3 regions of the Sporolactobacillus sp. Y61 genome follow, and region 1 is predicted to be linked to each of the others. Evidence: predicted binding sites of a transcription regulator. Region 1 holds the regulator's gene; each other region holds the start of a gene.

Region 1 (8,222 bases):
TCGATTACTGAGTCGTCTCATTATGCAAAGTTTATGATCGCGGATACCGGAATGGGAATGACTAAGGATCAGATTCCGCGAATTTTCGAAAGGTTTTACCGCATTGATAAAGCGAGAAGCCGTGACTCCGGTGGCACAGGACTTGGACTCGCTATTGTCAAGCATCTGGTCGAAGCCCACGAAGGTCGCATCGATGTCGAAAGTGAACCGGGTAAGGGAACGACATTTACCATATCTTTCAAAAAGGCTCCCGCTCCGATTGGATAAAAAACGAATGTTGCTTTAAAATGATTAGAGAATATCCGATAAAGACAGGCCATTCGTTTTTCTAATGATCAGGAGGCGGGCTATGAAAAAACTTGTATTAATTGACGGCAACAATGTGGTTTACCGGGCTTTCTTCGCGCTTCCCCTGCTCAGTAATACCCAGGGGATGTATACGAATGCGATATATGGATTCACGATGATGCTTCTGAAGGTCATTGACGAGGAGAAGCCGACACATCTCCTCGTCGCGTTCGATGCCGGGAAAACGACGTTCAGGCATCAGACGTATGCGTCATATAAGGGCGGCCGGCAAAAAACACCTCCCGAGCTTTCTCAGCAGTTCCCTTTTGTCTATGATCTTCTGGACAAGATGGGGATCAAACGCTACGAACTGGATAATTATGAGGCGGATGATATTGTCGGCACCCTGTCAAAGCAGGCGGCCGGACAGGGTTATGAGGTCCGGATTGTCACCGGGGATAAGGATTATCTGCAGCTTGTCGGCAATCATATCCATGTCTCGCTGATCAAAAAGGGCATTACCGATACGGTCGATTACGATCATGCAGGGGTGATGAAACGGTATGGTATTGGGCCGGAAGCCGTCATTGATCTCAAAGGTCTCATGGGAGATGCTTCCGACAATATCCCGGGCGTGCCCGGAGTCGGTGAAAAAACAGCAATAAAGCTTCTGAGTCAGTTTGGTTCGGTGGAAGGAGTTTATAAACGGATTGATGAAGTGTCCGGGAAGAAACTCAAAGAAAATCTGATCAATAATCAGGAACAGGCGAAGATGAGTAAGAGCATTGCTACGATCGATCGGGAAGCGCCGGTTACGGTGACGCCGGATGCCTGTACCTATGCGCATAAAGTGACGCCGGAAATGATTGACCTGTTTAAGGAATTTGGTTTCCAGTCACTTATTGAGCGATTGGCCCCCGATGAAGCACAGTCTTCTTTTGATTCCTCTGAAGCCATTCAGGTGGAGCCAATCGACCGGTTTACGCGTGATCAGCTTGGCTCACCGAGTGCCCTTATCGTTGAAATGCTTGAGGAAAACTACCACTATGGGACAATTATCGGTTTTGCTGTTTCTAATACTCAGGGGACCTGGTTCATTAAAACAGACCAGGCGCTTAAAGACGATACGTTCAGGGCCTGGCTCTCTGATGACAGCAGAAAGAAAGTGCTTTTAGACAGTAAGCAGGCTGAGGTGGCTCTGAAATGGCGGAATATAGATCTGCGCGGTATCGATTTTGATGTCAGTCTGGCCGCTTATCTGATTGATCCCGCTGAAGCTGGGCAGGGATTTACAAGACTTGCCCGGAAGCATGGTATGAACTATATTGAACCGGACGATTTAGTTTATGGAAAAGGAGCGAAACAAAAGATTCCTGAGGATGATCGGCTTGCACGTCATCTCGGGAATAAAGCTGCTGCTCTTCTGAAATTGAAACCCCTGTTAATTGAGGAACTGAAAAAGAATAAACAGGATAAACTGCTTTTTGATCTCGAAATGCCTCTTGCGCGTGTGCTGGCAAAAATGGAATTTACCGGTGTCAGAACGAGTGCACAGACGCTTGAAGATATGGGGAAGGAACTCGATCAGACACTGGCGGTTATCGAAAAGGACATCTATCAGATGGCCGGATTGAAGTTTAATATCAATTCTCCGAAACAGCTGGGAGAGATCCTTTTTGAAAAGCTTGGTTTGCCGGCCATTAAGAAAACAAAAACAGGCTATTCAACAGCCGCTGATGTTCTGGAAAAACTGCGCGGACGGCATGAAATTATCGACAGGATTCTTGATTTCCGCCAGCTTGTCAAATTAAAATCCACTTATGTCGAGGGCTTGCTCAAAGTGATTAACCCGGATACGGGAAAGATTCATACCCGTTACAATCAGGCCCTGACACAGACCGGCAGACTCAGCTCCACTGATCCGAATTTGCAGAACATTCCGATCCGGCTGGAAGAAGGTCGGAAGATCCGTAAAGCTTTTTTACCGGCTGAGAAGGGCTGGCAGATGTTCTCGGCGGATTATTCTCAAATAGAACTGCGTGTTCTCGCACATATTGCTGATGATGATCATTTGAAACAGGCCTTTATCGATGGACTGGATATCCATACCAAAACAGCGATGGATGTTTTCGGCGTGGATCGTGAGAACGTCACACCGCTGATGCGGCGGCATGCCAAGGCTGTAAATTTCGGTATTATTTACGGGATCAGTGATTATGGACTCTCGCAGAACATCGGCATTACACGGAAACAGGCAGGAAAGTTTATTGAAAAATATCTCGAAAGTTATCCGGAGTTCAGCGTTATATGAAAGAAATTGTCGAAAGCGCAAGAAGAAATGGTTATGTGACGACATTACTCAATCGGAGACGCTATCTTCCTGATATCCGAAGCAGAAATTTTAACAGGCGCAGTTTTGCAGAAAGAACCGCAATGAATACACCGATTCAGGGCAGTGCGGCCGACATCATCAAGCAGGCGATGATCAATATGGACCAGCGTCTTGAAGCATTGCATCTTCAATCGCGTATGCTTCTCCAGGTGCACGACGAACTTATTTTCGAAGTTCCTGAGGAGGAGCTTGAAACTATGAAACAGGTTGTTCCTGAGATTATGGAGCATGCCATTGAACTGACTGTACCCCTGAAAGTAGAATGCGCCTGCGGTCCGACATGGTATGATGCCAAATAACGGGTACAGGTCATTCTTTGCGGGAAAAAGATAAGAAAAACGAAGCTGGCCATTCTGCAACCGGCCAGCCGTTTTTTAACATACAGAGGGGAAATATTATGCCTGAGTTACCTGAGGTAGAGACGGTGAAAAGGACATTAAATCAGCTTGTCATCGGGAAGACGGTGAAAAGTGTCGAAGTACGCTGGAAGAAAATCATTCGCAGACCGGAAGATACGGACGCATTTTGCCGTTTGTTGCGCGGACAGACTATTCATCATGTTGGTCGAAGAGGAAAATTTCTGCTGATCTATTTTGACCGGTATGTACTGATTTCTCATCTGCGCATGGAAGGAAGATACAGGCTGGATCCGGAATCTGAACCGGTTGATCAATATACGCATGTCATCTTCCACTTTACCGATCGGACGGCACTCCGTTACCGGGATGTCCGTAAATTTGGGACGATGCACTTATTTAAAAAAGGAGAGGAGTGGAATCAGCTTCCACTGAATAAGCTCGGCCCGGAACCCTTCTCCCCGTCGTTTACAGCCGATACTCTGGCTGCGGCCTGTCGAAAAACATCAAGACCGGTTAAACCTTTTCTTCTTGATCAGTCAATCGTCGTCGGACTGGGGAATATTTACGTAGATGAGGCCCTGTTCCGGGCAGGAATTCATCCTCTGAGTCCGGCATCTTTCCTGACGAAGCGTGATATTTCCAGACTCTTCAGGGCTATCGTTGGTACTTTGAAAGCAGCGATAAAAATGGGTGGAACCAGTATCCGGACATTTGTAAACAGCCGGGGAGAAATGGGCTTTTTCCAGCAGAAACTGCAGGTTTACGGACGCGCCGGAGAGCCTTGTCTAAACTGCGGAACTCTGATTGAAAAAATAAAAGTTGACGGGCGGGGTACACACTTCTGTCCATCCTGCCAGAGAAGAAGGCGCGCCAGATGATCATCATTGGGCTCACAGGAGGAATCGCCAGCGGGAAAAGCACCCTGTCCGCCTGGCTGAATCGGCATCATTATCCGCTGATCGATGCGGACCGGATTTCCCGTGAGGTTGTCGAGCCGGGGAGTGGTGCACTGAAGCAAATTGCGGATGCTTTCGGCCCGCATATCCTGCACAAGGATGGTTCTCTTGACCGGCAGGCGCTTGGCAGGATTATTTTTACAGATAAGGAGAAACGGCGAAGGCTGAATGAAATGCTGCATCCCCTGATTCGTGCGCGTATGAGGAAAGAAATTTCCACCTTCAGGAAGCTCGGCGCACCGGTCGTTTTTCTCGATGTCCCGCTGCTTTTTGAAGGCGGTCTGGATCACTGGGCGGATAAGACGATCGTTGTCACGGTGAACCGGGAAAATCAGTTGCACAGACTGATGACGAGAAACGGATTAAGTCGATCGCAGGCAGAAACACGTATAGCAGCTCAGATGTCTCTTAAGGAGAAAGAGCGAAAAGCGAGCGCTGTGATCGATAATAATGGGTCTATCCGGCAGACAGAAGAACAAATGGCGGCCCTGCTTAAACTCTGGGGCATCTCCTGCTGCCCGGATAACCGGAGAATTTAGCCAGACCTTTTCATACGTGACCGTGTAGGATAAAATGAAAGTAATATATACCACAAATAAGAGGTGGGAAAATGCGCTGTCCAAGCTGCAGAAAAGATGGGACAAAAGTGCTGGACTCTCGTCCTGTTAACAGCGGACGGGCTATTCGGAGACGTAGAGAATGTGAATTCTGTCATTATCGTTTCACAACTTTTGAGAAGGTTGAAGAAATGCCGCTTGTCGTTGTCAAAAAGGGAGACAACCGGGAAGCATTCAGCAGAGATAAAATTCTGCGCGGTCTGATTAAAGCCTGTGAAAAAAGGCCGGTGCCGCTTGAGCAGCTTGAGGATCTGGCAAACAGTGTTGAAAAAAAGCTGCGCGACCAGGGGCGTTCAGAGGTCAACAGCCATGAAATCGGTGAACTGGTGATGAATGAACTGGCAAAAGTAGATGAAGTGGCTTATGTCCGTTTTGCATCCGTTTATCGTCAGTTTAAAGATATTAATGTTTTTGCACGCGAGATACAGGAACTGAAAGATCAGCTGGAAAAAGAAAAAGGCAGCAAATCAGATCACTCCTGAAAGTGTGTCAGGCTCTCCGTCGTTTCCGCTGATTGACAAAGGATGAGGGGAGGATGCAGTGCAATGCTGCAATCATGGAAAGAAATTTTGCCCGGCGATCATTATGCGGTCCGATCAGTCGGGATTCTTCATTTCTATGACCAGAAAATTATTACGAGTTTGTATCAGCCGCTGGTTGGAATTGAAGCCACAAGCCTGTATTTTACCCTCTGGCAGGAGCTGGATGCGTCTGTACAGGGGATTCTGTCCACTCATCACCATCTGATGAGTGTGATGAATCTGTCACTTGATCGGATCCTTAAGGCAAGAAAGAAACTGGAGGCTGTCGGACTGATGCAGACGTTAAAGAAAAAGCAGTCCGACCCGGGCCTGTTTCTATACCGGCTTTTTCCTCCAATGACACCCGCCCGTTTTTTTCATGATGATCTTCTGAGTGTGTTTCTCTATCATCAGATCGGGTCGCGTGATTTTAAAAAGCTGGCGCAGCTTTTCGAAGTGAAAACCATTCGCATGGACGAGTTCCAGGATCTTTCGGCAGCATTCGATGATGTTTTCGAATCCCTTCCTTCGGGGGAGGTTTCTGAGGAAAAAGCAGCAACACCTGATGGGACATCCTGGGAAGGACGTGCGGAATCGGGGCAGATTCATCTGCGCAAACCATTCAATTTTCAAGAACTGAGAGGTTACCTTTCCGATGCTATACTTACTGAGGATGCGCTGACCGATGAAGTCAAGGCAGCCGTTGAAAAACTGGCATTTGTCTATCAGACAACGCCTTTTGATATGAGCCGGGCAATTGAATCGGCCTCACTACATACCGGTATCGTTGATATCGAGATGCTCCGGAAAGAGGTCAGAGACTTCTACAAACTGGAACATGGTCCGGAAGAAATGCCTGCCCTGTACGATCGGACCCAGCCGTCATCACATAGTGAAATGAAAGGTAAAGAACCACGTAATGAGAAAGAACAGCTGATCGCCTGGTACGAAACCAATTCGCCTTACCAGCTGCTTGAACAGCTTGGGTATGGCAGTCGTCCGGCGGCGCCGGACCTCAGACTGGTTGAGAATCTGATGTTCGACACGAAACTGCCCCCGGTGTAATTAATGTATTGATTGATTATGTGGCGAAAGTCAACGATAATAATTTAAATAAATCTTTTGTCGAAAAAATAGCCGCCCAATGGTCCCGGGCAAATGTCCGGACAGTTCGTGAGGCGATGTTTGTGGCAAGAGAGGAGAAAAGAAAACGGGATGATCAGAAACAGTCTCCAGTTAAAAAGACGAACCGTCCGCGCCGGACAGCCGAGCGTGTGCATCATGAGGTTGTCCCGGAATGGATGAAAGGGAAAAATCATGAAACAAAGGACAAAGTCTCTGAAGAAGAAGCCAGAAAAAGAGCCAAATGGCTGGAAGATTACCTGAACAGCATCTGAAGCTATTTGCCGGGAGTGGGAAAATGGAGCCGATCAAATCACTGATGAAAGGTCTCATAGGCCAGCAGGAACTTCAACGTCGTACGGAAAAAATAAGAAAAATGCTAATAGAAAACCCGAAAATCCGGTCATTTATGGACCAAAATCCACAAATTGACCAGGAAAAATGGACCAGACATCTGCCCGAACTGTATCAGTTTGTCGAGGAATGGCAACATTGTGCCCATTGTCCGGGCCTTGAGCAATGTCCCAATATGATGAAGGGATTTCGCCCGGAACTGATTAATGATCATGGCGATCCGGCTTTGACTTTCAAAGCCTGTCCTCTGCTTCGTGAAGATCAGAACAGGCGTCGTCAAAGCAGGTTGATTCGCAGTTACTATGTGCCCAAAGAAATACTGAGCGCAACATTTAAAACCATTGACAAAAATGAAGTGGGGCGTCAGGAAGCGCTGAAAGCGGCTGGTGATTTTGTCCGTGATTATCTTAAAGATCCGGAAACAGCCAAGGGGCTGTATCTATGCGGTGAATTTGGAGTTGGAAAGACCTATCTGATGGGGGCAATTATGAATAGTCTTGCTCAGAAACGTCATGTCGCCTCTCTGATCATTTATGTCCCTGATTTCTTCAGAGAAATTAAGGGCGCCATTCAGGATAATACCGTTGATTCCAAACTGGATGTGCTGAAAAAAACGCCCGTTCTGATTCTGGATGATATTGGTGCAGAGACGATGACACCCTGGGTACGTGATGAGGTGCTGGGCAGTGTCCTTCAATATCGCATGATGGAGCATCTGCCCACTCTGTACACCTCTAATTTTAACTATGATGAGCTGGAAAACCACTTTTCCTATTCTCAGAAAAGCGGGATAGAAAATGTCAAAGCCAAACGAGTGATGGAACGTATTCGACATTTTACTAAATTGATTCAGATGGATGGCAAAAATCGAAGATAAATCAGTGCGGCAAGGGTTGCCGCTTTTTTTTTCCCGCATGAACGGGCAGGTCCACCTCCGGGTCATGCGGGTAAACGAATTGGCCGGGCCGGGGATACCTTGCTGTAAAATCCCGCCGGATTCAACAACGAATAATCCGATTCGTGGGGGATGCGCAGGCTAAAATGCGTACGTCCTATCGCAACGCCTGCACGAAAACGTCCTGTACGCTCGGGCTCCCCACTGATTGACGTTTCACTTTATTTTCCAGATGGTTTTTTTATACGTATGATTCGTTCCTTCCACCCATATAGTTGTAAAAAGAATAGGACGGGGAGGAAGAATCATTGGATATTGTGTTTGAGACAAGGCAGGAAGCGGTTGAATTTTACAGGAGGATGCCGTCTGCTTACAGACAGGATGTCCGTGTACTGCTGTTTAACAGCCGTCTGGCCATATTTCCGGAAACGGGCACCGACTGGAGGACTTTATCTTCCCTGATAACAAAATATATCATAGGGAAATATGAGAACGGCTGGTTGTATAACATCATCGAGAAATATTATTTTTTTAAGGATCCGGGAGAGAAAACAGCCATCATGAATATTATCACGGCCATTCTCGCCGGTGAAAAAAACGATCTTCCGCGCATGGAGACACTGCCGGACCGGAAACAGCTGATTCAGGAGGCGCTGGAGGGTGTTTTGACGGAACACAGTACCCTCTCTTTTGCATCCATTTTACATTTCCGACTCAC
Region 2 (8,222 bases), 1.1 Mb from region 1:
GAAAGCATGGCAGACTCCCGGACGAGCGGCAGAAAGATAATCCCTGGCCGGAACATCCGAATGTCTTCTCACTGGATTATGCTTACGAAGAAGCTGACCAGCTGCTCGGCAGGGATCCGCGTGCATACTATATAAAGACAAACAAGTTTATTGGTGATGAGCAGAATCATGTCAAACAGCTGGTTACCGGATTATTTAAGTCAGATCAGTCAGATGAGACAGAGCGGATCTGGGATGCCGACATCGTGTTGATCGCGATCGGCTTCATTGGTGCGGAAGACCGGCTGATCGATGATTTTCAGGTTGATAAAGATCCGTCGGGTCGTGTGGTCCAGGCAGATGCAGAAAGTTATATGACCAGCCGGGAAGGCGTATTTGCAGCAGGTGATGTGCGCCGGGGTGCTTCCCTTATTGTATGGGCAATCGAAGAGGGGCGCCGGGTTGCTGCGGCTGTCGATCTTTATCTGGACAAAAAATATGCACTGATGAAATGAATGAGACAGGAAAATAAAGATCATGTATGATTATCCTGAACATCTGCAAAATGTTCGGGGTTTTTCTTTGTCTTTAGTGTCTTATCCAGGTGACAGGAGTAAACCTGAGACCGGAGTATCCTGTGTTTTTTTGTAAAGATCGGTCAGGACGGTTAAGTTCTTTGTTCTTTTACTTTATAATAAAGACAGAAATATGCCGTTTCATGAAGAAAACCCTGCCGGCCGGCCGCCTCTGGCACCGGCTGAGGCAGGGTTCGCTGACACGATCATCCAAAGAATTTTTACGGATAAGAAAAGACAGGGCTTGTGAAAATGGGGTGAAGACGACGGGAAGACACAGACTCTTTGCGTCCATAACAGTAGGATTACAGGTGATCGACCTGAAAATTGCCGATATGACGAGTCTTAAGGTACTCGAAGATGTCAGTGCCGATGTCACAATCGGTGCCGATATCTATAATCACGACATGATTGCTTTCCGTACGGTGGATCAGGCCTGCCGGGCGCTTGCCGGGTTTGTCCGGATTATGAAAGATTATGGCGTGGATGAATACAGAGCAGTTGCCGCAAGTTCTGTTCAGGAGGCAGCAAATGCCGCCTATGTCAAAGAACAGATCCGGATTAAGACAGGACTTAATCTTGAATGGCTGTCAAATGCGGAAGAACGCTATCTGCATAATCAGGCGGTTTCATATAAAACAGAAGGATTCAGTAAACTGATTGAGGAAGGGACCATGCTGATTGACATCGGCTCCGGGAGTATGCAATTGACCGTCTATAATAACGGGCAATTTATTTTTTCCAGAAACATCAAACTGGGACCGCTCCGTATCCGCGAAATGCTTGGCAATCTTGAAGGGCAGACGGGTAATTATGTAGATATCATGGAAGATTATATTATGAGCAAGATTAACGGGTATCAGCAGTTTGCACCGAAGAATGTCCGTTACGAACATTTTGTTCTTGTCGGAACGGATCTCCTCGCATTTAAAAGAGCATTTTTGAAAACAAGCAGCGATAAAATCAACAGAGAACGTTTTAATGAACTCTATCGCCATATTTTGAATATGCCGGTTCAGGTTCTTGCCCGGCAATACCGGGTACCTTATGACTCTGCCAATCAGCTTCTTCCTTCTGCCATGATACTGAAAATCATGCTGGAGATGACCGGCGCAAAGAGTATTCTGCTTTCTGAAGCAGATCTGGCAGACGGGCTCCTGATCCATAATGAACTGGAACATAACAAAAGGAGATTTAATCATTCTTTCACAGAGGATATTATCGGGTCAGCACGCAATATTGCGGCAAGATATAATTGTGATGCGCAGCATATTGCTACGGTCGAGAAGTTTGCGCTGCATTTATTTGATCGTCTGAAGCCGCTTCACGGGCTGGATAAAAGGTGCCGTCTTTTGCTGCAGCTGGCAGCGATTCTCCAGGATGCCGGAAGCTTCATCGATATGAATGCGCATTATATTCATTCTTACTACATCATCCAATCATCGGAAATCATTGGCGTATCAGACAGAGAACGGGATATTATTGCCTGTATTGCACGTTATCACAGTGTAGAAACTCCGGTGAAAGGGTCTGCAGCATTCAGTATACTTGATCCGGACAGCAGACTGATTGTAGCCAAGCTTGCCGCTATTCTGCGTCTTGCGGATGCCCTTGATGACAGCCGCCAGCAGAAGGTCCGACGTATCACGGTTTCTCTTAAACACGACCAGGTGGTTATTACTGCGGCAGCCGAAGATGACTTATCCCTTGAACATTTGACATTTGGGGAAAAATCTGGATATTTTGAAGAAGTTTACGGATTGAAACCGATATTAAAAGGATGAGGGGATTCAATCATGGATCAATACGGGAAAACAGAATATTTTACAAATCGTGAATTAAGCTGGCTGCAATTTAATGAGCGTGTACTGGAAGAGTCGCGTGATAAAGATAACCCGTTGTTTGAACGCGTCAAATTTCTTTCGATCACGGCCAGTAATCTGGATGAATTTTTCATGGTTCGCGTGGCCTCACTCAGTGACATGGTTAACGTCGGTTATGAAAAGGCGGATCCCGCCGGTCTGAAACCGGACAGGCAGCTTTCACTGATCAGTGAAGCGGCACACAAAATGATTGGACAGCAGTACACCACTTATAACCGCATCCTGAAAAAACTGCTGAGTGAGCAGAACATCCGGATCTATGAGCTTGCGGAACTCAGTGAAAAACAGCTCGATTATACAGATCACTATTTCAGCCGGGAAGTATACCCTGTATTAACGCCGATGGCGGTGGATTCTTCGCGCCCTTTCCCGCTTATTTTAAATAAAAGCATCAACATTGCCGCATTGATCCATAAAAAAGGGAGCGGCACCAGACACCTTGAATTTGTGACCGTTCAGGTACCCAATGTCCTTTCCCGCGTGATCCGGGTTCCGGATGAGGCGGGCCGCGTCAGTTTTGTCCTGCTTGAAAATGTCATTCGCCGTCACCTGGGAGACTTATTTATTGGCTATGATATTGATGAAGCGTCATGCTATCGGGTGATGCGTGATATGGATCTGGAAGTCGATGAGGAAGATACGGAAGACCTCCTGAAAGAAATTGAGAAACAGCTTCGTCTTCGACAGCGCGGTAACGTGATTCACCTGGATGTCGAAGCCGGGATCAGTGATCGATTGATTCATAAACTGATCAATCGTCTTTCGGTGAGTGCCGACAACGTCTATCGCGTCAATGGACCGATTGATCTGACTTTTCTCTCGAAGATGATTGATACACTTGATGATAACGAGAATCTGCGTTTTCCGGTTCATCACCCGTTCGTTCATTATGAACTGATGGAACATTCTATTTTCGATACCATGCGAAAACATGATATCTTTCTGCACCATCCTTATGATTCATTCGAACCGGTGATTGAGCTGATCAGGCAGGCGTCCAGCGATAAAAGTGTACTTGCGATAAAAATGACCCTTTACCGTGTATCCGGAAATTCACCGATTATCCGTTATCTCGAAAAAGCGGCGGAAAACGGGAAACAGGTCACCGTTCTGGTTGAGCTCAAAGCACGGTTTGATGAAGAAAACAACATCAACTGGGCACAAAAGCTGGAGAAAACCGGATGCCATGTCATATACGGGCTTGTCGGGCTGAAAACGCATTGTAAGATGGCTCTGATTGTCCGACGGGAGACAAACGGTATCAAGCGTTACATGCATTTTGGAACGGGTAATTACAATGATATTACTGCAAAGTTTTATACGGATATGGGTCTGCTTACAAGTAATGAGCAGATGGGTATTGATGCCTCGAATGTTTTCAATATGCTGTCCGGTTACTCTGAGCCGCCTTATTTTCACAAACTGGTCATGGCGCCGCTCTGGCTGAGAAACACGTTACTTGATCTGATCGAACGCGAGACGGAAAACGCGCGGGCGGGGAAACCGGCCTTCATCCATGCAAAAATGAATTCTCTTTCCGATGACGGGATGATAAAGGCACTCTATAAAGCATCTGCAGCAGGCGTAAAGATTAAACTGATTGTCCGCGGAATTTGCTGCCTCAGGACGGGGATACCCGGAATCAGTGAGCATATCGAGGTTCATTCCATCGTCGGGCGCTATCTGGAGCACAGCCGGATATATATTTTTGGAAATGGCGGCGAAGAGAAAGTTTTTCTGGCCAGTGCAGATCTGATGCCGCGCAATCTGAACAGACGCGTTGAACTGATGTTCCCGATAGAAGATGAAAAGATACGGGCACAGATTATTGAGATTTTCCGGATTATGATGAACGATAATGTGAAAACCCGGGTGCTTGGCCGTGACGGAAAATACAGAAAGAAGGACCGGAGAGGGAAAACAGCAATGAATGCACAGGAGTATTTTGCACGTGAAGCGGAGAAGCGTTCCATCACCCGCCATAAGTCCATCCATGAACAGCGTACCTTTACGCCGATCGTCGGAAAAGAGAATCCGGAGGAGCAGAAATAATGCGCTCCGCTTATCTCCCGTGTTTCCCTGATTCGCCTGCCAGAACAAGAGCTGACTGCTTGCCACTTACTATATATTGTGGTAAATTAATGATTACAGGCTATATGTAGTACTATCCGAGTAAAATGAACATAATTTGGAAAACAGTCTGAACAGGCTTTTTTCTTTTTTCAGGGGGGATTCCGGTGCTCATATTATATGAAAGTATGACCGGAAATGTCAGACGTTTTTTAAGTAAAACGGGGCTTTCATTTCAGCCCATCAGTCAAACAGATACAGTCGATCAGCCGTTCATCCTGGTGACCAACACCATTGGGTTCGGCGATGCCCCTGAGTGCGTCAAACATTTTCTGGCGCGAAACGGGCGTTATCTGAGGGCAGTAGCAGCGAGCGGCAATCGGAACTGGGGCAGAAATTTTGCCCATGCCGCTGATGTAATTGCAGAGACCTGCCATGTCCCGGTATTATACAAATTTGAGCTGGGCGGAACAGCAGAAGACGTTGTGAATTTTCGGGAAAGGGTGAGGGCATTTGTTGAACGAAGCGACCAGGCAGAAGTCATACATTGAGCTGAATAATGAGGTGCTCACACGTGGAAAAGAGGGCTTCTATCAGCTGGAAAAAGATCAGGAGGCTATTCAGGCTTTTTTGGAAGAAGTACGTGCAAAGACCGTCCGGTTCGACAGTATTTTAGACCGACTGCATAACCTGGTTGATCATCATTACTATTATGATGTATTCAGTGAGTATGATGAAAGGGCAATAGAATCCCTGCACCGGATGGCGGCGGATTATAACTTCACATTTAAGTCCTTTATGGCTGCAAGTAAATTTTATCGTGACTATGCGATGAAAACCAATGATAAATCTCACTATCTGGAAAACTATGATGAACGCGTGTCTATTGTCTCACTCTTTCTTGCACATGGTGATTTTGATAAAGCGCTGCGGCTGATGCATGCCATGATGGAGCAACGTTACCAGCCGGCGACTCCGACTTTCCTGAATGCAGGCAAAGCCAGACGCGGTGAAATGGTGTCCTGCTTTCTGATTGAAGCCGATGATTCTCTGAATTCAATCAACTACATAGAAAGTACATCCCAGCAGCTGTCGAAAATTGGCGGAGGGGTGGCCCTTAATCTTTCGAAAATACGCGCCCGCGGTGAAGCGATTAAAGGCGTTGAAGGGGTGGCAAAGGGTGTTGTGCCGGTTGCACGGAAACTGCAGCTTGGTTTTTCCTATGCCGATCAGCTCGGCCAGAGACCGGGTGCCGGTGCCGCTTATCTGAATATTTTCCACTGGGATGCACCAGAATTTCTGGATACTAAGAAGGAGAATGCGGACGAAGATATTCGGCTGTCAACGCTCTCCATCGGACTGATCGTACCGGGAAAATTTTTCGAACTGGCTGAAGAGGGAAAGCCCTTCTTCATGTTCGCTCCTTATACCGTATATAAAGCTTATGGCAAACACCTGGATGATATGAACATGGATGAAATGTATGATCAGCTGGTTGCTGATCCGTCGGTGAAAAAGAAGAGTGCCGATGCACGTGAATTTCTCAATCTGATTGCCCAGATGCAGATGCAGTCCGGCTATCCCTATATTTTTTATAAGGACAACGCCAATAAAAATCATCCGCTGCACCGGCTCGGAAATATCAAAATGTCTAATTTATGTACAGAGATTTTCCAGCTGCAGGAAACGTCAACAATCAATGATTATGATGTACCTGATCTGATCCGCCGTGATGTCTCATGTATTCTGGGTTCACTTAATATCGTCAACGTGATGGAAAGTGGCAAAATCCGTGATTCTGTCCATGCGGGCATCGAGGCACTGACCCAGGTCAGCGATATGACCCACATTGCCAATGCTCCCGGAGTACGCCTTGCAAATCAGGAACTGCATTCCGTCGGCCTGGGTGCAATGAATCTGAATGGTTACCTCGCAAAGAACCAGATCGCCTATGAATCGGAAGAGGCCCGGGATTTCGCTCGTACCTTTTTCTCGCTGGTCAATTATTATTCGATTGAAAAATCGATGCTGATTGCCCGGGAGCGCGGGGAAACATTTAAGGGGTTTGAAAAGTCCGACTATGCGGATGGCTCTTACTTCAAAAAGTACGAACAGGAGTATTTTGGTCCGCGGACAGAACGTGCAGCCGAACTGTTTCAGGCGATTCACATTCCAACAACGGAAGAATGGGCGCATCTGAAAGAAAAGGTGATGAAATTCGGGTTATATAATGCCTATCGTCTTGCGATCGCACCGACACAGTCCATCAGTTATGTTCAGAATGCAACCAGTTCGGTCATGCCTGTTGTCAATGTCATTGAGCGGCGCAAATACGGTAACAGCGAAACCATCTATCCCATGCCCTTCCTGTCCCCGCAGACGATGTGGTACTTTAAATCGGCGTATCAGACGAATCAGTACCGGGTCATTGATATGATTGCCGAAATCCAGCGACATGTGGATCAGGGCGTGTCGACCATTCTGTATGTTGACAGCATGACCAGCACGAGACAGCTGGCACGGCTTTATGTCTATGCCCATAAAAAAGGATTGAAATCACTGTATTACACGCGGACACAGCTGCTGTCGCCGGAAGAATGCACAGCCTGCGCCGTATGATACGATCAAGCATGTAAGGACGGTTGGAAAATGAAAGCTATAAACTGGAACAACAGTGATAACCAGATTGCAAAGATATACTGGAAGCAAAATATCAATCAGTTCTGGACAGAAGAGGCCTTCAAGGTTTCACGGGATCTGCCCGACTGGGGCCGGATGACTGAGGCAGAACGGCGTACCTATGTCGAAGTCCTGTCCGGGCTGACAGGGCTTGATCGTGAACAGGGGGATAACGGCATGCCCCTGATCTCGATTCATCATGATAATATGCATGAGCAGGCTGTGTTTGCCTGGATGGGGATGATGGAACATATCCATGCAAAATCTTATTCCCATATTTTTTCAACGCTCATACCATCGAAGAAAACCAATTATTATCTGGGTGAATGGGTAGATCGGCAGCCGGAACTTCAGGCAAAGTATCAGGCGATTGCCTTCTGGTATAACCAGCTTTATGATCGGCGGGAAAATGTGACGCCGTTTAAACGGTATATGGCCATGACCGCATCCGTTTTCCTTGAAAGCTTTTCCTTTTACAGTGGCTTCTTCTATCCGGTTTACCTGTCCGGACAGGGGCGGATGATTGCCAGCGGTGAGATCATCCGGAAAATCATTCAGGATGAATCGATTCACGGGAGTTTTACCGGAATGGTCGCCCAGAGGCTTTACCAGGAGGATCTGTCGGACAGTGAAAGAGTGAAGGCGGATCATGAATCTTTTAAACTCCTTGACCATTTGCTTGATATCGAGAAGAGATACACGCAAAAGATCTATGCGGATGTCGGTCTGGTGAAAGAAGTGAACGATTACGTCCTGTATAATGCCAACCGGGCACTGCAGAATCTGGGCCGGGACGATAAATACGAACATGATCCGGTCAGCCAGATTGTGCTGAACGGGATTGATACCGGTACGATCAATCATGATTTCTTCTCAACAAAAGGAGATTATGTTGTTCCGCTGAATATCGAACCCTTAACTGACGACGATTTTAAATTTGATAATGTGTAACTCCTGACAGCCTGTGATCCTCTTCGCAGGCTGTTTTTTCGAAAGAAGGACTGATGTTTCGGAGCGCTGCGAATGATATAATAAG
Region 3 (8,222 bases), 1.3 Mb from region 1:
CTGCTATGCGCATCACGGCACCCACAGTCACATCATGCATCAGTAAAATCAGTTTGCTTCTGGCGATTATTTTTTCAGCCGCACGTATATCCGCCTGATCTGCGCCGCGATCCCCGCCACGAACCAGGATCAGCCGGAAGGCAGGACGTCTCAGAACAGAGACGGACCCCGTTCTGCCCGTCGCAGGATCTGAAACGGGTGCCACCATCGTTCCGCTCTCTTCAAGATAGCCTGCCCGTTCCACAGCCGGGTTTCCGATAAGCGTGATCGTCGGCACATGCCTGAACCGTCTGCGCCGCATCTCAAACCGGATTGGAGACGATCAGGTCGAGTTTGCCGGCAAACGATATCGCTTCAACGGTTGATGGGACCACCAGATGATCGCCTTTTGTCAAGGTATATTTTGTCTCATCAATGATGAGTTCGCCGTTTCCGTCCAGCACACTGATCAGAAGGAATGGCCAGTTTTTCTTAATCGGCCCGGACTGACCGCGAATGTCCCAGTGCGATACCGTAAACAGTTTTTCACGGAGCAGTTCGGTAAATTTTGCCTGCGCTTTCTGACGGACATGATAGGTCAGCTGCGGATCGACATGGGGACAGTTCGCACAGTCAATGGACTGCCTGATGTGCAGTTCACGCGGCTTTCCGTCCTTTCCCGGGCGATCATAATCATAAACGCGGTAAGTCGTGTCCGAACTCTGCTGCGTCTCAAGGATCAGGCAGCCGCCGCAGATGGCGTGAATCGTTCCGCTCGGCACATAGAAAAAGTCGCCCGGCTTGACCTTCACGCGCCGGAGCAGCGTGTCCCATTTTTTCTCCTCCACGGCCTGACGAAAGGCCTCCTTCGTCGGTGCGGTATGGCCATAGACGATCTCTGACCCTTCATCACAGTCGATAACGTACCAGCATTCCGTCTTACCGAACGGCACATGCTCATGCTGCTGCGCATAAGCATCATCGGGATGCACCTGAACCGACAGATCGGTCCGGGCATCGAGAATCTTCGTCAGGAGCGGGAAAGCGTCACCTTTATACTGATCAAAAAGTTCGCGGTGATCCTTCCACGCTTCAGCGAGTGTCCGGCCGGCGAGCGGTCCGTTTTTAATCACGGCCGGTCCGTTCGGGTGCGCAGAAATGCCCCAGCACTCGCCCGTCGTCTCACTCGGAATGTCATAGCCAAAAACATCGCGAAGTTTTGTTCCGCCCCAAATTTTTTCATGAAGGGCAGGTTGTAAAAAAAGAGGTGTCTTATCCATAGAAGTGCCTTCTTCCACTAAGTTCCGTCTGTTGATTGCCGCCATGATCCGGCGGCTTCTGTCCAGTTGTTATTATACCATGACCGGTCACAGAATAAGGGGGAATTCCTGACAATCTGCTGAAGACTGCAGATCACTCTCTAGTGCGTCTGATCAGGCGCGGACGGGGCGACCATCATCGCACCTGTCTTCGGCCGCGTCCTGCTGAAGAATCTGTACACGCCAAAAGAGGCCATCTCCCGGCCCGTCACTTTACCGCCTGTTCCAGGGTGACCTGTACCGGTCGCATTTTACACGCCCCTTGATTAGAAACAGGTTATGGCTGAATGCTTTCCGCGTCTTCCCGCTTGCCATTTTTTAAGTAAGCGGTTTATAATCTTAATTATAACAATATAGCGAATTATTATAATTGTGTTCTGATGGTGTTTGCATCAGAGCAGGGTAAATGGTTTCGGGCGGCGATGTGATCGGATTCTATTGATCCTTATCCCTGTCAGAAAAAGAGTTGAAAGATTGCCGGAAGCAGCGAAAGCCTTGGCACGCAGGCAGCGCGATTCCTGGACGATTTTTTCCCGCAACCTTAATCTTTCAATGCATGGACAGTGAGATTGCCGGATGTGGATGCCTGCGGATCGCCTCTTTAGGAAGCGTGCAAATGTGGGTATGACCGGGCAGCATCTGATCGCATACGCGCACAAAAAAACAGCTGGAGGGATTCATCTGCATGAAGCATAAGCGACGGTTTTTACCTATCGTACTCTTTCTGGGACTGGCCCTGGTTCTCGGTGCCTGCGGCGGCGAGGAAGCCGGTTCAGGCTCGGATAACAACGATACAGACTTTATCAGTGTTCTGACCGGCGGCACAGAAGGCACCTACTATCCGCTGGGCGGAAGTTTTGCGAAAATCATCAACACCCATGTCGACAAGGTCGAGGCTACAGCGACGTCTACCGGTGCTTCTGTAGAAAATATGAACAAGCTGAAAGACGGCAAAGACGACCTGATTGCCTTCACGCAGACGGACATCGCTTCCTACGCAGTGGACGGAAAGCAGATGTTTGAGGGAAAGCCGATTGACAGCATTCGGGCGATCGGCGCCCTCTATCCGGAAACAATTCAAATCGTTGCCACCGCCAAAAGCGGGATCCGGACGGTTGAAGATCTGGCAGGCAAAAAAGTGTCGGTCGGTGCCCCTGGAGCGGGAACCTATGCGAGTGCCGAGGACATCCTGGCTCTTTACGGCATGTCCATGGATGATATCGACGCGCAGAATCTCGACTTCGGCGAATCGACTTCAGGCATGCAGGACGGCACCATCGATGCAGCGATCATTACGGCCGGAACGCCGACAGGAGCGGTCGAAAGCCTGGCGGCAAGCACGGACATCTCTATCGTCAGCCTGGATGAAAACAAAATCGCCGAATTAAAGGAAGAACTCCCCTACTATTCTGAATTCACAATTCCAAAGGGAACGTATGGTCTCAAGGGAGACGTGAAGACCGTTGCCGTTCAATCCATGCTTGTGACAACGGAAGGAATGGATAAAGATCTCGTCTACAACATCACGAAAGCCATCTTTGAGCATACCGACGCTATCGGCCATCAGAAAAAAGAAGATATTTCGGCTGATACGGCTTTGAACGGTGTGGGTATCGAGCTGCATCCGGGCGCAAAGAAATATTTTGATGAAAAGGGCATAAAGAAGTAACCCGGTTTAACCGCATCGCCCTTTGCTGACGGCAGCCAGCCTGTCACTTTCAGATGACACACTCAGGTCGGGAGCTCGGTTTCCGGCCTTTTTTCAGAGGGATGAAATGACGCGCAGAATAAGCTATATATCCATTGTCATCGTTATGACGGGGTCTGTACTGATGTTTTTGTTTTACCCAAATCGTCCCGCCCTCATTTTCGAAGATCCCGAAACCCATCGGCTGCTCGCCAGTCTTCCGGTCGACGAGAAGGACCATTTTCAGATTGTGTTCACCCATTCCGTACATTTATCCGATGTCTGTGAAGAATATGTGCTGAAAGAAGGCAAAATTTATCCTTTTCAGCTCACGTATTCCGATACCGCGGTCGGCATGCCGGCAAATGCCGGCGACGGGGAATCCTTTTCGGTAAAAAACGGAAAGTACAGGATACAAAATCTGAAGGGGGCCTATCACGGGCTGAACCTGACAATCGGCGCGATCGTGGCCAACCATCGGATGATCTATCAGGGAAAGACCTATTCATTAAAAAATAATTTTGGGCCCGGAAAAAATATTCTGATCACATATAAAAAAATCAGTTACTGGAGCTTATGGCGGGGAGGAAAGCTGACTTGATCCACAAAATCGACCGAAAGAATCGCACTTCAGCAGAAAACCAGCAGGCACTTCTGGAAAAATATGATAAAGAATCCCGCCTCAGGCCGTCAGGCGGAAAGATGGCCGGCATTCTTTTCTTCATTCTTCTTGCTTTTTCCCTTTACCAGCTGTTTACCGCCACTGTCCACCAGTTTCCGGCCCAGATTCATCGATCGATTCATCTTGGGTTCGGTCTCGGCCTGATTTTTTTACTCTTCCCGGCATCGAAGCGAAAACGAAAAAGCCGGCGTATCGCCTGGTATGATTATCTCTTTTCGCTTGCCGGATTTGCCGTCGGAGCTTACTGGCCGTTGATGTACACACAAATTGTCAGCCAGGCCGGTCAGATCACCTCAACAGACTTCATAGTCGGTGCCGCTGCCGTTCTGCTCGTTCTTGAAGCGACAAGAAGGACGGTCGGTCTGCCACTTGCGTTAATCGCCGTTGCTTTTCTCGCCTACGCCTATTATGGGCGGTTTATGCCGGGCTTTTTCATTCACCGCGGCGTTAACCTGGACAGTCTCGTTCAATCCATGTTTTTTACGACCGAGGGCATTCTCGGCACACCGCTTGCCGTATCCTCGACGTTCATTTTTCTCTTCCTGTTATTTGGTTCGTTCCTGATCAAAACCGGCGTCGGCAACTATTTCAACGATCTGGCGCTGCTGATAGCCGGAAAAAGGGTCGGCGGACCGGCCAAAGTCGCCGTTTTCTCCAGTGCCCTTCAGGGGACCGTCAGCGGGAGCTCAGTCGCCAACGTCGTCACTTCGGGCGCCTTCACCATCCCGATGATGAACCGGCTCGGCTACAACAGAAACTTTTCCGGTGCAGTCGAAGCGGCTTCGTCAACCGGCGGCCAGCTGATGCCTCCGATCATGGGCGCCGCTGCTTTTCTGATGGTTGAATTCATTGGTATTGATTACTGGACCATCGCCAAAGCAGCTCTTATCCCCGCCCTGCTCTATTTTCTCGGGATCTGGATCATGACACACTTTGAAGCGAAAAGAACAGGTTTACGGGGACTGACCAGAGAAGAATTGCCCAGGGCAAAAGACGTCTTGAGCAAACTGTACCTGCTCATCCCGATTGTCGCCATGATCTTTTATTTAAGTTCGGGGCTCAGTATCATGCGCGCGGCCGTCTACGGCATTCTGACCTGTATTCTGGTCGGCCTGTTAAGAAAGGAAAGATATCGCCACTTATATACCGTTATCTTCGGTCTTGTTTTCGTCCTTTATCTGATCTACAGCAGCGTTTCGGGCCGTTTTTCAATCGGAACCGCGCTGATTTGCGCCGCCCTCGTCACGGTCATCGCCAGCTACTTTTTCGACGATAATTTTAAGGAAACGCTCGAAGCGCTCGCAGACGGCGCACGAACCGCACTCAGCGTTGTGTCCGCAACCGCTGCCGCGGGAATCATCGTCGCGGTGGTCACGAAAACCGGCCTCGGTCTGAAACTCGCCAACGGACTGATCGACCTTGCGGATGAAAAACTGCTGCTGACCCTTTTCTTTACAATGATCGCGTCGATCATCCTTGGCATGGGCTCCCCGACAACGGCAAACTATATTATCACATCGACAATCGCCGCTCCGGCCATCATCCTGCTTGGCGTCAGCGACCTGCCGGCTCACATGTTTGTTTTCTACTTCGGCATTGTCGCAGATATCACGCCGCCGGTCGCGCTGGCCGCATTTGCGGCTGCCGGGATATCAGGAGGTCGGCCACTGCAGACGGGCGTCATTTCAACGAAACTCGCCATCGCTGCCTTCATCATTCCTTATATGTTCGTGCTTGAACCGCAGCTGCTTTTAATGAATGTCGACAGTTATCCGTATTTGGCCTGGATCCTGACTACAGCGGTCGCCGGCATGATTGCCCTCGGAGTTGGTCTGATCGGGTACTGGTACCGCCGGCTGTATTGGATCGAGCGCCTCATTTCCGTCGGCGGAGGCATCGCGCTCATCCATCCAAATATCGTGATCAGCCTGGCCGGCGCTGTGGTATTCGTTCTCCTTATCCTTGGCCAATATCTGATCAGGCGCTCCGCTCCTCAGACGGAACAGGCCGGGGGATGATTTTGTTTTCGCTGAGTTACGAGGCGAAAAAGGCAGCGCCGAAAGCAGGTGCCGGTCAGCGTGCCCTTACGCATGCAGCGCATACCTGGGGGTGGCTGGTCTTTTTGCCTGCTGAAGGGCCATCCAATCTGCCGGCCGGAAAGGGTCAACCGGAAAGCTTAGAAGCGGGATACGTGCTCCTCTCCCCAATTCAACATTTTTCCATTTTTAGTCATCTGTTCAAGAGGGGCTCAGTTTCTGCCTGCCTTTTGTCAGCTGCAGCTCTGGAATGTTTTTTTCGGCATGCAGGTCCCGCTCTCCTGAGTAAAATAAATACTCATGTTTCTTAAATTCGGATCTGAATGGGCGCACCGTTCTGATTCCATTAGACTGCTTCATGATCAAACGCGCCGGCTGGATGATCAGAATGGACACCGTTCTGACTCCAGGCGGCCGCTTCAATCTGTTAAAATTGAAGATTGCATGACATAAAAAAAATTCCTTCTTACGGATTCTGCTGCCTGTCCCCCCAAATCTGCGCTGCAGAGCCATTTTTCGTCCGGGCCGTCGTGATACCACATATAGATCACTCCTTTGACTGCGGCACAATATATGGTATTATAATCAGGTAACTTACTGGAGGTATCCGTTTATGAACATTAAATTATCTGACGACTATATCAGGAAAATAAAATCAACCGTTCATCCGCACTGGGGAGAACTCGGATGGGTCACGTATAAAAGGACCTATGCGCGCTGGATTGACCGGCTGAACCGGTTTGAAGAATGGGACGAAACGGTCAAGCGTGTGGTTGAAGGCAACATCAATCTCGATCCGCGTCTGCAGAACGGGACAGCAACACCCGATACCGTACGCCTGCTCAATCAGGAAGCAAAGCACCTGTTTAAACTGATTTACGGTCTGGCCTCAACGCCATCCGGGCGTAACCTGTGGATTTCCGGTACAGACTACCAGAAGCGGGTCGGCGATGCGCTGAATAACTGCTGGTTCATTGCGATACGGCCGCAGGCATATGGGGACAGCCATATCGTGCCCTTCTATCTGAAAAAAGACCAGCCGGCCGTTTCGATGCCCTTCTCCTTCCTTTTTGATGAACTGATGAAGGGCGGCGGTGTCGGATTCTCCGTTTCCCGGAAAAACATCAGCCAGATCCCGCCGGCAGATCGCCAGGTGGATCTGGATATCTTAATCAGTAAAAAGAACGGAGATTACGCCGCAGCGGTTGAGGCCGGGGCCGTGGATGCCGAGGACTGGAAAAAGCATCACGATCCTTCAGCCGTGATGACTTATCAGACACCGGATACCCGCGAAGGCTGGGTAGAGTCCTGTGCCCTGCTCATTGACGCTCACTTCTCATCGATCATAAAAAACGGCGGTCATCTGGCCATCGACGTCAGCAAAATTCGTGAAAAAGGGAAAAGAATACATGGCTTCGGTGGGGTAGCCGCCGGACCGGTGCCGTTTATTGAGATGCTTGGCGCCGTCAACCAGGTGCTGAATCAGGCCAGCGGCAGACCGCTCACCTCCGTTGACTGCACGGATATTTGCAACTTAATCGGTAAAAATGTCGTCGCCGGTAACGTCCGCAGAAGCGCCGAAATTGCACTCGGCGATCCGGATGATCAGGACTTCATCACCATGAAACAGGATCAGAAGCAATTAATGGATCACCGCTGGGCATCCAATAACAGTGTCCTCGTCACGCCTGAATTCACCCATTACAGCAAGGTTGCGCGTGCCATCGCCGATAATGGCGAGCCGGGCGTCGTGAATATGGATATGATCCGTAACTACGGACGGCTGGCGGACGGCCGGCAGCCCGGGATTGACGGCGAGGCTGAAGGAACCAATCCGTGCGGGGAAATCTCACTCTGTAACGGAGAACCCTGCAATCTGTTTGAAGTCTTTCCGGAAATTGCAGAACACCAGGGCTGGGCAATGGATGAGGTGCTTCGTCTTGCCGTCCGCTATGCAAAACGCGTCACCTTTTCACACTATGACTGGGCCTGCTCCAGAGCGATTATCCGGAAGAATCGCCGGATCGGCATATCAATGAGTGGTATTCAGGATTGGGTCCTGAAGCGTTTCGGTGAACGTCTGGTGACCGGGTTCAGAAACATCCGTGATTCGGAAACCGGAGAGACTTACCGGAAACCGGTCTTTAACAAAGAAGCCGCCCGAATTTTTGATGCCTTTTACCAGTCCACCGTCGCTGCTGATCAGGCCTATTCAGAAGAACTCAGCTGCCGGCCGTCTATCAAGCATACAACCGTCAAACCTTCCGGAACGGTCTCCAAGCTCGCCGGGATTTCTGAAGGCATGCACTTCAGTTTCGATAAATATCTGATTCAGCGCATTCGTTTCCAGGACAGTGACCCTCTGCTGCCTGCACTGCGTAAAGCCGGCTATAAGGTTGAAAAAGACGTCTACTCTGAAAATACGATGGTTGCCGAATTCCCGGTCAAAGCCGGCGGTGCTGAATATGATCGGTTCGTCTCCGCCAATGATGTATCTATTGACGAACAGTTTGCAACCC

The links. Region 1 encodes NrdR, which represses ribonucleotide reductase genes. Its sites were predicted from a motif close to AACACNATATATNGTGTT; they were not measured.
Region 2: nrdI (class Ib ribonucleoside-diphosphate reductase assembly flavoprotein NrdI) is a predicted target of NrdR. The motif match lies at 4,555-4,572, and genes of this name have one in related genera.
Region 3: nrdJ (ribonucleoside-triphosphate reductase, adenosylcobalamin-dependent) is a predicted target of NrdR. The motif match lies at 6,267-6,284, and genes of this name have one in related genera.

The regions. Positions count from the first base shown of each region.
Region 1 covers NZ_CP159510.1:2,871,435-2,879,656, reverse strand. The annotation lists gene ABNN70_RS13810 (histidine kinase dimerization/phospho-acceptor domain-containing protein) at 1-37, shown strand, start outside; gene ABNN70_RS13805 (ATP-binding protein) at 34-267, shown strand; partial or broken gene polA (DNA polymerase I) at 350-2,979, shown strand; gene mutM (DNA-formamidopyrimidine glycosylase) at 3,078-3,917, shown strand; gene coaE (dephospho-CoA kinase) at 3,914-4,534, shown strand; gene nrdR (transcriptional regulator NrdR) at 4,606-5,094, shown strand; gene ABNN70_RS13780 (replication initiation and membrane attachment family protein) at 5,158-6,198, shown strand; gene ABNN70_RS13775 (DnaD domain protein) at 6,207-6,530, shown strand; gene dnaI (primosomal protein DnaI) at 6,554-7,486, shown strand; gene ABNN70_RS13765 (putative sporulation protein YtxC) at 7,822-8,222, shown strand, end outside.
Region 2 covers NZ_CP159510.1:1,782,782-1,791,003, forward strand. The annotation lists gene ABNN70_RS08430 (glutamate synthase subunit beta) at 1-494, shown strand, start outside; gene ABNN70_RS08435 (exopolyphosphatase) at 698-2,338, shown strand; gene ABNN70_RS08440 (RNA degradosome polyphosphate kinase) at 2,351-4,489, shown strand; gene nrdI (class Ib ribonucleoside-diphosphate reductase assembly flavoprotein NrdI) at 4,675-5,058, shown strand; gene nrdE (class 1b ribonucleoside-diphosphate reductase subunit alpha) at 5,021-7,126, shown strand; gene nrdF (class 1b ribonucleoside-diphosphate reductase subunit beta) at 7,157-8,137, shown strand.
Region 3 covers NZ_CP159510.1:1,559,359-1,567,580, reverse strand. The annotation lists gene ABNN70_RS07495 (hypothetical protein) at 1-277, opposite strand, end outside; gene manA (mannose-6-phosphate isomerase, class I) at 303-1,259, opposite strand; gene ABNN70_RS07485 (TAXI family TRAP transporter solute-binding subunit) at 1,984-2,967, shown strand; gene ABNN70_RS07480 (DUF1850 domain-containing protein) at 3,074-3,586, shown strand; gene ABNN70_RS07475 (TRAP transporter permease) at 3,583-5,685, shown strand; gene nrdJ (ribonucleoside-triphosphate reductase, adenosylcobalamin-dependent) at 6,317-8,222, shown strand, end outside.